DNA from 3 places in the Kitasatospora sp. NPDC059817 genome. Region 2 is predicted to be linked to each of the others. Evidence: riboswitches for the same ligand, from Rfam matches in the RefSeq annotation. Region 2 holds a riboswitch; each other region holds the start of a gene.
The links. A riboswitch is a leader RNA that binds a small molecule or an ion and turns the genes downstream of it on or off. The one in region 2 is predicted to bind cobalamin.
Positions count from the first base shown of each region.

Region 1 (3,984 bases), on a different contig from region 2:
CCAGCCCGCCACGTGCCGCTGGTCCTGCGCCGACAGCAGCGCCAGCGTCCCGTACATCGCCGCGAAGACGCCGCCGCGGTCGATGTCCCCGACCACCACCACCGGCAGCCCGGCGGCCGTCGCCAGGCCCATGTTGGCGATGTCCCGGTCCCGCAGGTTGATCTCGGCGGGCGAACCGGCGCCCTCGCAGACCACCACCTCGTAGCGGCGGCGCAGATCCGCCAGGCACTCCAGCGACCGTTCCAGCAGGACGGGCTTGCGCTCGCGGTAGTCCAGCGCGCCCACCTCGGCGACCGGCCGGCCCAGCAGCACCACCTGGCTGCGGCCGTCCGCGCCCGGCTTCAGCAGCACCGGGTTCATCGCCGCCTCCGGCTCCACCCGGGCCGCCTGCGCCTGCATCGCCTGCGCCCGGCCGATCTCGGCGCCGTCGGCGGTGACGAAGGAGTTCAGCGACATGTTCTGCGCCTTGAACGGCGCGACCCGCACCCCCTGCCGGGCCAGCCAGCGGCAGATGCCCGCGGTCACCACGCTCTTGCCCGCGTCCGAGGTCGTCCCGGCGACCAGCAGTGCGTTGCTCATGCCCTTCCCCTCCACCGTGTCGTCAGCAAGCGCAGCGCGACGTGCCCCGCGACCGTCGTACCCAGGGCCAGCGCGCCCACCCGCCGGGAGAGCACGCAGGCCCGCTCGATGTCGTCCGCCGTCACCGGGCGCAACTCCGCGCCCAGCACCGGCCGGTGCTCCACCCGCTCCCCGTACTGGAGGGTCCCGCCCAGCCGGACGCCCACCGCGCCCGCGAAGGCCGCCTCCGCCTGGCCCGCGTTCGGGCTCGGGTGCGCCGAACCGTCCCGCCGCCAGACCCGCCAGGCCGTTTTCGGCTGCGGCGCGGCGGCCACCGTGAGCAGCGCCGTCAGCCGGGCGCCCGGCCAGCCCGCCACGTCGTCGAGCCGGGCCGAGGCCCAGCCGAACCGGGCGTACCGCGGCGAGCGGTGGCCGACCATCGCGTCCAGCGTGTTCACCGCGCGGAACGCCAGCAGCCCCGGCGTGCCCGCCAGCGTGCCCCAGACCAGCGCGTTCACCACGGCGTCCGCAGTGTTCTCGGCGACCGACTCGACCACCGCGCGGGCGATCTGCGGCCCGTCCAGCGCGCTCGGATCCCGCCCGCACAGGTGCGGCAGCCGTTCCCGCGCGGCCGCCAGGTCACCCGTGGCCAGCGACCGGCCGATGGTGCGCGCCTCCCGGGTCAGCGAGGTGCCGCCCAGCACCGTCCAGGTCGCGGCGGCCGCCAGCGCGGCCCGGCCCAGCGGACGCCGGCCCACCGTACGGTCCAGGGCCACCGCGCCGGCCGCGACCGCGCCCACGCACAGCGCCGTGTACCCGGCGCCGGCCACCCGGTCGTCCTGCCACACCCGCCGCTCCAGCCGGGTCGCCGCGCCGCCGAAGACGGCCACCGGGTGGCCGCGCCGGGGGTCGGCGAAGCGGGCGTCCGCGGCGAAGCCCGCGGCGGCGCCGAGCGCGAACGCGGCGGCGCGGGTCAGCGGGCGCACGGCGGGTTCGGCGGAAGGCCGCGTCGGGTCCGGCGGGTCGGGGCAGCCTGCATCGCGTGCGTGTCCTCACTCAGGGTCCGCGCCCTGGATCGACGTACCGGGGGCGAGAGTCTCCTGGCTTCCGGGTCGGACGCACCCCCGGGCCTTCCAGCGGCTTCTGACGGTCCGCCGTGGCAATGTTCCGAGCGTGCTCCCCGGTGACAGTGGCGGGACCGCGCCGGACTCGCACCGGCTTCCTCTGCATGCCTCCGTTTGGCCCCAGGATCCCATCACGCGGCCGAACCGGGAGTCAACCGAGGTCACGGAGGGGTTGGTCACACCTCGGAGCCCTGTCGCCGGTGCCGTTCTCGCCCGCCCGAGGCCCGCCCCGCCCGACGCCCCGCCCGCCTGACGCCCCGCCCCGCCCGACGCCCCGCCGTACCCCGGACGGCCCAGCCCGGTGGCCGCCCGCGCGGCCCCCCGGTGAACTGGTGCCCGAACACCGTCCGAGCAGCGCCCGGACACCGCCCGGACACCGTCCGGTCCAAGAGCAGCCAAGACCAGCAGAGCGGGGAGCGATATGCGTTGGGGAACCGCGGCCGTCGTGGCGGCCGCCGTCGTCGGCGCCGGGGCCGCCGTCCTGGTGATCGGCCGTCGGGCCTCCGAACGGCTGGTCCACCCGGCGAGCGCCGTCCGGGAGTCGGGCCCCGTCCTGGTGCGGAGCCTCGCCGCGGGCCGGATCACCTTCAACCGCCGCCCCGAGAGCCTGCGCCCCGGCCGCTGGGCCGTGGAGTGGGACGACCACGGCCACGCCGTCGTCGAGGACGTCCTGCACAGCGACGAGAACGGTGTCACCCGCCGCCTCGTCCGCGCCGACCGGGGCACCCTCACTCCCGGCACCGAGGTCCGCTTCACCCCCCGCGTCCACCTCGGCGACCCCACGGAGGCGCTCGGCCTCCCCTTCACCGACACCGCCGCCGACGGCGAACTCGGCGCCCTCCCCGCCTGGCGCCTCGACGGCAAACGCGGCACCTGGGTGATCCTCGTCCACGGCCCCGGCGCCGACCGGCAGCAGACCCTCCCGGTCCTCCCCGTCCTCGACCGCCTCGCCCTGCCCGCCCTCGCCGTCACCTACCGGGGCGACCAGGGCGCCCCCGCCTCGCCGGACGGGCTCGGCCACTTCGGCGAGACCGAGTGGCGCGACGTCGAGTCGGCGGTCCGGCTCGCCCTCGACAGCGGCGCCGGCCGGGTCATCCTGTACGGCTGGTCCCTCGGCGCCACCATGGCCCTCCAGACGGCCTCCCGCTCCGCCTGGGCCCATGCCATCAGCGGCCTCGTCCTGGACTCGCCGGTCCTCGACCTGCCCGCCACCGCCCGCCGCGGCGCCGCCCGGGCCGGCTACACCGGCGCCGCCGCCGAGCTCGGCGCCCTCGCGGCCGAGGGCCGTACCGGCGTCGACCTCGCCGACTTCAGCCGCATCGCCGAGGGCGCCGACCTGCGTGTCCCCACCCTCCTCCTGCACAGCCCCGACGATCAGGTCGCCCCGTTCCGCGCCGCCGAGCGCCTCGCCGCCGCCCGCCCCGGCGTGGTCAGCCTCCGGCCTTTCCCGGGCGCCGACCACGCCACCCTCTGGAACTCGGCCCCCACCCACTACACCGAACTCCTCCGCCGCTGGCTCACCCCCCTTCTCTGAACCCAGCCCCCCCCGCACGAGAAGTCACACCGACAGGGCCTCTGTACGAAACCCGGACCTCACCCGTCAGCCACGGAGTGTGACCGGTCGGGCGGGTAGCGCGACCGCCGCCGCAAGGGTTGAGCCGGGATGGCATGCCCCCGCCACCTGTTTCCGGCCAGGCGGTTTGCCTCTGTTGCCCGATTGTTGCCCGATCTTGGGGAGGCGCCGTCGACGGCCGCCCGTCCGTACAGCCAACCGGATGTGACAGAAGGCCGGTACAAGGGGAAGACTGCTCGACGTGACGTCTCGGAATCCGCGCGACCGTGATGCCCCGCTCCCTCCGACGATCGGTACTGGTGCGACGGTGACCCGTCTCCCCGGTACGGCCCACCGGCCCGCCGCCGGCAAGCCGGGCGGGGCCGGGGTACCCCGCCGACGAGGGCCCGCTGCGGCGCCCGGTCGGGGGAGGGTTCCCGTACCGGAGGGCTTTCCCGCGCCGGCCGAGCTGGCGCCGCTGGCCCGCCGGATGCTGGTGGACGCCGTCCGGATCGCCCGCTGGGCGGGGGACCTGGAAGAGGTCGACAAGCGGGGCGAGCTGCTGCCCGACGACGCCCGTGCGGCGGGTCGGGCGCTGGCCATGACGGTCGGCGCCGCCGCCAAGGCGTGGGGGCAGGCACTGCTGGTCGGCCTGGTGGAGGCCAGGGACGGCGGTGCGGTCCCGGGCTGGCGCCTGCACGCCTGGGAGCACGACGACGAGGCGGTGGTCCGCGGCTGGTCGGCGCTGTT
Region 1 is NZ_JBHWIR010000183.1:1,177-5,160, reverse strand. It holds gene ACFV61_RS29005 (cobyric acid synthase) at 1-579, opposite strand, end outside; gene ACFV61_RS29000 (cobalamin biosynthesis protein) at 576-1,544, opposite strand; cobalamin riboswitch at 1,652-1,784, opposite strand; gene ACFV61_RS28995 (alpha/beta hydrolase family protein) at 2,104-3,216, shown strand; gene ACFV61_RS28990 (hypothetical protein) at 3,563-3,984, shown strand, end outside.
Region 1: it holds a riboswitch for cobalamin, as region 2 does, so the genes downstream of both, ACFV61_RS29000 (cobalamin biosynthesis protein) here and ACFV61_RS04285 (HoxN/HupN/NixA family nickel/cobalt transporter) in region 2, are expected to answer to the same signal.

Region 2 (3,984 bases):
CCAGAAGGTCCAAAACGACCCGCCGCCCCCGTGCGCGCCGCCCTGGTGGGGAGGCGCGTGGGGGCGGCGTCAGATGCCGGACGTCAGATGGTGGCGCCGGTGTTGCGGCGGTTGCGGCGCAGCGCGTACGCGCCGGCCCCGAGGCCGCCGATCAGGAGGACGGCGCCGGAGGCGAGGCCGCCACCGGACAGCGTGGTGCCGGTCTCGACCATCGCCAGGCCGCCACCGCCGGCGTGCACGCCGCCGTGCGGGCCCTTGCGGCCGTGCTCGCCACCACGGCCGTGCTCGCCGCCGCGGCCCTCGCCGCCCTTGTCGCCGCCGCGGCCCTCGCCGCCCTTGTCGTCGCCACGGCCTTCGCCGCGGCCGTGCTCGTCGCCACGGCCCTCGCCGCGGCCGTGCTCGTCGCCACGGCCCTCGCCGCGGCCGTGCTCGTCGCCACGACCCTCGCCGCGGCCGTGCTCGTCGCCGCGACCCTCGCCGCGGCCGTGCTCGTCGCCACGGCCTTCGCCACGGCCGTGCTCGTCGCCACGGTCGTCGCCGCGACCGTGCTCGTCGCCGCGGTCGGACTGGTCCTGCGAGGTGAGGCTCTTCGCCTGGTCGGCGGAGCCGTCGGCGAAGGCCATGGGGGTGCCGACGGTGAGAACGGCGGCGACAGCCGCCCCGGCGAGCAGAGTGCGTGCAGAACGCATGAGGTTGATCCTTCCGATACACAGGCCCGCGATCGCCGGCACGGCGCCGGACAAGGGAATTCGTGGGAACTGCGTCTGATTCACCGTCAACCACCGCGACGTCCGCCGCCACCGGAGAGTGGCGACTTGGGTACGGACTGTGCTCGATTCGAGTGGAGTCCCGGCCCGGTTCACCCGGGTGCCCCAGTGAGACGGGTGAAAAGGATTCGCGGCGGTCCGGGCCGAGTCGGTCCTGTGCTGACGGCGTGTCGGTCCGTCCCGAAGGCGCTGACGCCGCGTCGGGCGGGTCCGGGACGATGCTGACGCCGCGTCGGGCAGGCCCGGGAAGGCGCTGACGCCACGTCGGGCGGCTCGGATGGTGCTGACGCGCCGTCGGGCGGGCGTGGGTGGCACTGACGCCGCGTCGGGCGGGCTCGGGCGGCGCTGACGCCACGTCCGATCGGGCCGGACACGCACGTGGGGCCGGCGCCCCCCCGGGGGCGCGGGGGGGCCCCCCCGTCGCTGCTCGCAGCCGTCGCTGCTCGCAGCCGTCACTACTCGGCGGCCGCCCAGCGCTTCTCCACCCGCGCCAGCTTCCAGTAGGCGATCGCCGCGGCCCAGACCACCACGAACAGCCCGGCGATCGCGTAGCCGACGTTGTCCAGCGAGATGCCCGCGATCCAGCCGGTGACCGGGTCGGTCAGATCGAGCTTCTCGTGCAGCACGCCGACCAGCTCGATGGTGCCGATGACGAAGGCCACCGCGATCGACAGCCCGGTGATCGTCAGGTTGTAGTAGACCTTCCGGACCGGGTTGGCGAAGGCCCACTGGTACGCGAAGTTCATGAACGTCCCGTCCAGGGTGTCGAACAGGCTCATCCCGGCCGCGAACAGCAGCGGCAGGCAGACGATCGCGTACCAGGGCAGCCCGGCCGCCGCGCCCGACCCGGCCATCACCATCAGGGTGACCTCGGTCGCGGTGTCGAAGCCCAGCCCCAGCACCATGCCCACCGGGAACATCTGCCCGGGCCGGGTGATCGAGCGGGTCGCCCGGTTCAGCACCCGGGCCATGAAGCCGCGCGAGTTGAGGTGCTCCTCCAGCTGCGCCTCGTCGTACGACCCGGCCCGCATCGCCCGGAACACCTTGAGGATACCGAGCAGCGCGGCCAGATTGAGCGCGCCGATCAGGTAGAGGAACACGCCGGAGGCCGTCGTGCCGACCATCCCGAGCCACTTGTGGGTGGTCGAGTCGTCGTCCATCAGCGTGCTGGCCAGCTGCGCGCCGCCCGCCACCAGGGCGGCCATCAGCACCACCATCGAGGAGTGCCCGAGGGCGAACCAGAAGCCGACCGAGACCGGCCGCTTGCCGTCCGCCATCAGCTTGCGGGTGGTGTTGTCGATCACCGCGATGTGGTCGGCGTCGAAGGCGTGCCGCATGCCGAGGGTGTACGCGGTGATCCCCAGGCCCACGCCGAAGACCTGGGTGCCGACCGCGTAGTTGTGGGGCGCGACCAGGAAGATGAGCGTCCCGAACGCCACCACGTGCATGGCCAGGATCACCCCCATCAGCCCGGCCGTGCGGACGGTGTCCTCGCGCTTCCAGCGGAACGTGGGCAGCACGGACGGTGTCGCCGGCGCCTCGGCGGCGGCGGTTTCGGGCAGGGTCATTCGGGTCACGCTCCAGCACCTCGTGGAAACACTTCGTGAGATGCCGTGGCCGGTCTCCTGGCTTACGGGGGTCCCGTACCCGCCTTCCCAGGTGCGCGAGGCTCCCAGTGGCGTCGTGGGTACGGACGTCTCTCCATCGTCGACGATCACGATGGCCCGATCACAGTGGCGAGGGCCGCTCCGGACTGGGACCCCTGAGGATCCGTCACCGGTCTTCCCGAGCACCACGGCGGGGAACACCGTAGGGGCCAGGACCCACCCTTGCAAGGCTGCGCACCTGCGCAGGTGTCCAGGATCACAGGCCCCCTCCTGCAACAATGTGCGCATGCATCTCGTACCGGCCGACCGCGCGGGCCACCGCACCATCGACGGACACCGGGTCTGCGAGGCCATCGCCGCGATCGGCGACCCCGCGCACGTCCGCACCTGGGCCGAGCGGTTCTCCCTGCTCGCCGACCCCGGGCGGCTCGCCCTCCTGCTCGCCCTCCACCGGGCCGGCCCGCTCGCCGTCTCCGACCTCGCCGTCGCCACCGGCATGCGCGACCCCGCCGTGTCCCAGGCCCTGCGGCTGCTCCGCACCGCGGGCGTGGTCACCGGGGACAAGGACGGGAGAGTCGTGCGCTACCGGCTCGTGGACGAGGCCATGCGCCCCCTCCTCGACGCGTGCGCCGCCGCCGAACACCACGAGCCCACCGCGGCCGTCGGCTGACCGGCCCCCCGGAGGACACGCCGGGGCCCGGCCGGAGCAACCGCGGACCCGGTCAGGCCGCCTGGCAGGTGGGGCACCAGAAGAGGTTGCGCGCGGCGTGCTGCTCCGCCCGGACGTCGGTGCCGCAGACCAGGCAGGGCATCGCGGCCCGCCGGTAGACGTACACCTCGCCGCCGTGGTCGTCGACGCGCGGCGGGCGGCCCATCGCCTCGGGGGTGTGCTCGGGCCGGACGGTGTCGATCCGGCCCGCGCCGACGCCCTCGTGCATCAGGGCGACCAGGTCGGCCCAGATCGCGTCCCACTCGCCCCGGGTGAGGTCGCGGCCGGCGCGGTACGGGTTGATCCCGTGGCGGAACAGCACCTCGGCCCGGTAGACGTTGCCCACCCCGGCCAGCACCTTCTGGTCCATCAGCAGCGCGGCGACGGTCGTCCGGCTCGCCGATATCCGGCGCCAGGCGGCCTGCGGATCGGCGTCGGCGCGCAGCGGGTCGGGGCCCAGCCGGGCGGCGACGGCGGCCTTCTCCGCGCCGGTGACCAGCGCGCAGGTGTTGGGGCCGCGCAGGTCGGCGTAGCCGTCGTCGTTGGCCAGCCGCAGCCGGACCAGGCCGACCGGCTCGGGCGCGGGCCCGGTGCCGAAGGCGAAGCCGCCGTAGAGGCCGAGGTGGACGTGCACCCAGCCGCCCTCCTCGAAGCCGAGGAACAGGTGCTTGCCGACGGCTTCGGCCGCGGTGAGCAGCTGCCCGTCGATGGCCTTGGCCTCGTCGGCGAACCGGCCCTGCGGGCTGGACACCTCGACCGGGCGGCCGCCGAAGGCCTTCCGGTTCTCGGCGGCGAGGCGGTGGATGATGTGGCCTTCCGGCACGGGCGTCAGCTCCCCCGGGGTGGTTCGACAGGACCCGCACATCATCGCAGTCGGCACCGACAGCGCCGGATCGTCGCA
Region 2 is NZ_JBHWIR010000011.1:67,958-71,941, forward strand. It holds gene ACFV61_RS04280 (hypothetical protein) at 84-689, opposite strand; gene ACFV61_RS04285 (HoxN/HupN/NixA family nickel/cobalt transporter) at 1,223-2,335, opposite strand; cobalamin riboswitch at 2,365-2,579, opposite strand; gene ACFV61_RS04290 (metalloregulator ArsR/SmtB family transcription factor) at 2,661-3,044, shown strand; gene ACFV61_RS04295 (Fpg/Nei family DNA glycosylase) at 3,097-3,906, opposite strand.

Region 3 (3,984 bases), on a different contig from region 2:
GCTGGTCCCAGACGCCGAGCTCCTTGAGCTCGCGCACCAGGTACGGGTTGACCTGGAGGAACTCGCCGGACAGCGTCTCGCGCTTGAACAGGTTGGAGACCTGCGGCTCGATGCACTCGTAGACGCCGGCGATGGACGCGATGGTCGCGGTCGGCGCGATGGCCAGCAGCAGCGAGTTGCGCAGGCCGGTCTCGGCGATGCGGGCGCGCAGTGCGGTCCAGCGGTCGGCCCACTGCGGGGCGGCCGTCGGGAAGTGGTCGATGTGCAGTTCGCCGCGGGCGGCGCGGGTCTCGCCGTAGGCCTCGTGGCGGCCCAGCTGCTCGGCCAGGTCGGCGGAGCGCTCGTACGCGGTGAGCATGATGCGCTCGGCGATGAGGGTGGACAGCCGCGCGGCCTCGGCGGAGTCGAAGTCGATCCGCAGCTTGAAGAAGACGTCCTGGAGGCCCATCACGCCGAGGCCGACCGGGCGCCAGCGGGAGTTGGAGGTGCCGGCCTCGGTGGTCGGGTAGAAGTTGATGTCCACCACGCGGTCGAGGAACGTCACGGCGGTGCGGACGGTGGCGTCGAGGCGCTCCCAGTCCATGGCGCCGAGCAGGTCGTCGACGGAGGCCCCGGGGGCGACGTGGGCGCCGAGGTTGACCGAGCCGAGGTTGCAGACGGCGGTCTCGGAGTCGTCCGTGACCTCCAGGATCTCGGTGCACAGGTTCGAGGAGTGCACCGTGCGGCCGGGCAGCGCGGTCTGGTTGGCGGCGCGGTTGGAGGCGTCCTTGAAGGTCATCCAGCCGTTGCCGGTCTGCGCCAGGGTGCGCATCATCCGGGCGTACAGGGTCTGCGCGGGGATGGTGCGCACGGCCTTGCCGGCCAGCTCGGCCTTGCGGTAGGCCTCGTCGAAGTCGGAGCCCCACAGGTCGACGAGCTCGGGCACGTCGGCGGGGGAGAACAACGACCAGTCCTCGTTGGCGTTGACCCGGCGCATGAACTCGTCCGGGATCCAGTGCGCCAGGTTGAGGTTGTGGGTGCGCCGCGCCTCCTCGCCGGTGTTGTCGCGGAGCTCCAGGAACTCCTCGATGTCGGCGTGCCAGGTCTCCAGGTAGACGCAGGCCGCGCCCTTGCGGCGGCCGCCCTGGTTGACGGCGGCGACCGAGGAGTCGAGGGTGCGCAGGAACGGGACGATGCCGTTGGACTTGCCGTTGGTGCCGCGGATCAGGCTGCCGCGCGAGCGGATGCGCGAGTAGGACAGGCCGATGCCGCCGGCGTGCTTGGACAGCCGGGCGATCTGCGCGTAGCGGTTGTAGATCGAGTCCAGGTTGTCCAGCGGGGAGTCGAGCAGGTAGCAGCTCGACATCTGCGGGTGCCGGGTGCCGGAGTTGAACAGGGTCGGCGAGGAGGTCAGGTACTCCAGCCGGCTCATCAGGCCGTACAGCTCGGCGACCTCGCGCACGGACTGCTCGCTGTCGCCGACCGCCAGGCCGCAGGCGACGCGGAGCAGGAAGTGCTGCGGGGTCTCGATGACCTTGCGGGTGATCGGGTGGCGCAGCAGGTAGCGGGACTGCACGGTGCGCAGGCCGAAGTACTCGAAGCGGTCGTCGCCGTGCGCGTCGATCAAGGCGTCCAGGGCGGCGGCGTGCTTGGCGACGAAGGCGGCGGTGGTGTCACCGATCAGGCCCTCGTCGTGGCCGACGGCGATCGAGGCGGCGAAGGAGCGCGAGCCCTGGCTGTTCGCCTCGTCGACGATCTCCAGGGCGAGCAGCCGGGCGGCCAGCTTCGAGTACTGGGGGTCCTCGGCGATCATCGACGCGGCGGCGTCCACGGCCAGCCCGCGCAGCTCGGCGAAGTCCGAGCCGGCGTGGCGGCCGCGCAGCGCGGCGGCGGCGACATGGCCGGGGTCCACCTGGGGGAGATCGACGCTGCGGTCGGTGAGCAGCCGAAGGAGCGCGCCGCCGGGGTCGGAGACCGTCGGGTCGGTGGGGGCGGGGCCGGTGCCCGGGGCGGGCAGGGTGGCTGAGGCAGCGGTGGTCAAGGCGCTCTCTCCTGGCGGCGATCGGCGGCGGTGATCGGGGGGTACCGGGCCGTTCGGGGCAGGGGAGCACGGCACGTACGCAGAAAGCGTCGCGCGACAGTGGCGTCCCCGGCCCGCCCGCGAGGCCCGGAAGGTAGTTCTCGTGCTGGCGCGGCCTCTGCGGGAGGGCCCGTGCGCACACCGTCGGCAGGTACTCGGACTCGCGGTGCGGCTGCTGGAGCCGCCCGCTCACCGCTGCGGGGCAGTCCCGGATTCGCACCGGGTTCCCCTGCATCGACAGCAGGATTGAGCATACATCTTGTGGTGTCTCTCTGATGCGACCCCACATGTAGTATGGCGCGGTGTGTCGGCGCGATAACCGGGGGTGCTGGGAGGGGGCGGGTCGTGGCCTTGGGGCGCCTCGGATCCGGGCTCCCGGGGCCCTGGTTCCGGGCTCCGGCGTCCTGGTTTCGATACGGAACGGTCACCGGGCGGACCGGCTGGCGGGGGCATGCCCTACGATCTGGGCGCATGAGCGAGCGAAGCGCCGAGGGGCGCGTTTCGCGAAGCGATCATCGAGCGAAGCGAGGGGGCGCGTGAGCGACGGAACTGGCGCACCCGGGCAGGGTCAGCAGGGAACGCCTCCCACCGGGCCGGGGGACGCGCACGGTCAGCAGCCGCCGGTGGTGCCCGGTCCGGTGTTGCCGCCGAGCGGGGGCTTCGGGCCGCCGCCGGCCTCGTACGGACCTCCGGTGCCGCCCGCGCAGCCGGTGGCGCAGCCCGGTCCGCCGGGGCAGCCTCCGCTGCCGCAGCCGGGCCAACCGGGGCAGCAGCTGCCGCCGCAGTGGCAGCCGAACCCCCAGCCGAACCCCCAGCCGAACCCCCAGCCGCATCCCCAAGCGCACCCGCAGGCGCACCCGCAGGCGCACCCGCAGCCGTACCCGCAGCCCCAGGCGCCGCAGCGCGCCGAGCCGAACTGGCAGGCGCTGGCGGACCGCAACGCGGCGGACGACAAGCGCCGCCGCCGGTTGCGGGCCCTCGGCGTGGCGGTCGCGGTCGTCCTGGTCGGCGGCCTGGTCGCGGGCGGGACGGTGCTGCTGACGAAGGGCGACGGCGACAAGCCGACCGCCGGGCCGACCGCCTCGGCCTCCAACCGGCCGTCCTCCGCCGCGCCGAGTGCCGCACCGAGTGCCGCCCAGAGTGCCGCGCCAAGTGCCGCCGGCACCCCGGGCGGCGCGCCGGACGACCCGTCGAAGCCGATCTGGGAGGCCGCCACCGACCCGGCACCACAGGACGCGGGGGCGCTGTTCTCCGCACTCCAGGTGACGGTCAACGGCGCCACCTGGAACCGGACCTTCGTCTCGCTGGACTCGCCCTGCTGGGACGGGAACTCGACGACCGGCGGGCTCGGCAAGGTCCTCGGTGACCAGGGCTGCCAGAAGGTGCTCCGGGCGACCTACGTCTCCGGCGACAGCGCGGTGACCGTCGGCGTCGCGGTCTTCGACCACAAGATCCAGGCCGAGACCTCGATGAAGAGTTACACCGGCCACCTCAAGGGCGCCGTCGCGCCGGGCGCGCCGCCCTTCTGCGCCACGCCGGGCTGCACCAACACGCACAACACCCTGGGCCGGTACGCCTACTTCACGGTCGAGGGCTCGGCGAAGGGCGGCGACACCGCTGACGCCGCCGCCACCGCGGCGGCCGCCGGCTTCGGCGAGCACGTGAAGGGCCAGCTGCTCCAGCGCGCCAAGGCCGCGTCCGCGGCCGCGCCGGGTGCGCCGGGAGCCGCCGCGGCCGGCTGATCCGCCGTGACACCCCGGCCCCGGCGGGTTCGCTCGCCGGGGCCGGGGGAGTGTGGCAGGCTCTCGGGGCAGTCATTCGCACGAGTGTTCCGGTTGTGTCCGCCTGGGCCGGTGCCGGCGAGCAACCGGAGGAGCGGTCCGTGGCCCTGCCCAGAGCCCTGCGCGGCAAGCCCGCCGTCCTGG
Region 3 is NZ_JBHWIR010000049.1:1,506-5,489, forward strand. It holds gene ACFV61_RS13220 (ribonucleoside-diphosphate reductase subunit alpha) at 1-2,020, opposite strand, end outside; cobalamin riboswitch at 2,188-2,330, opposite strand; gene ACFV61_RS13225 (hypothetical protein) at 2,752-3,801, shown strand; gene ACFV61_RS13230 (glycoside hydrolase family 26 protein) at 3,942-3,984, shown strand, end outside.
Region 3: it holds a riboswitch for cobalamin, as region 2 does, so the genes downstream of both, ACFV61_RS13220 (ribonucleoside-diphosphate reductase subunit alpha) here and ACFV61_RS04285 (HoxN/HupN/NixA family nickel/cobalt transporter) in region 2, are expected to answer to the same signal.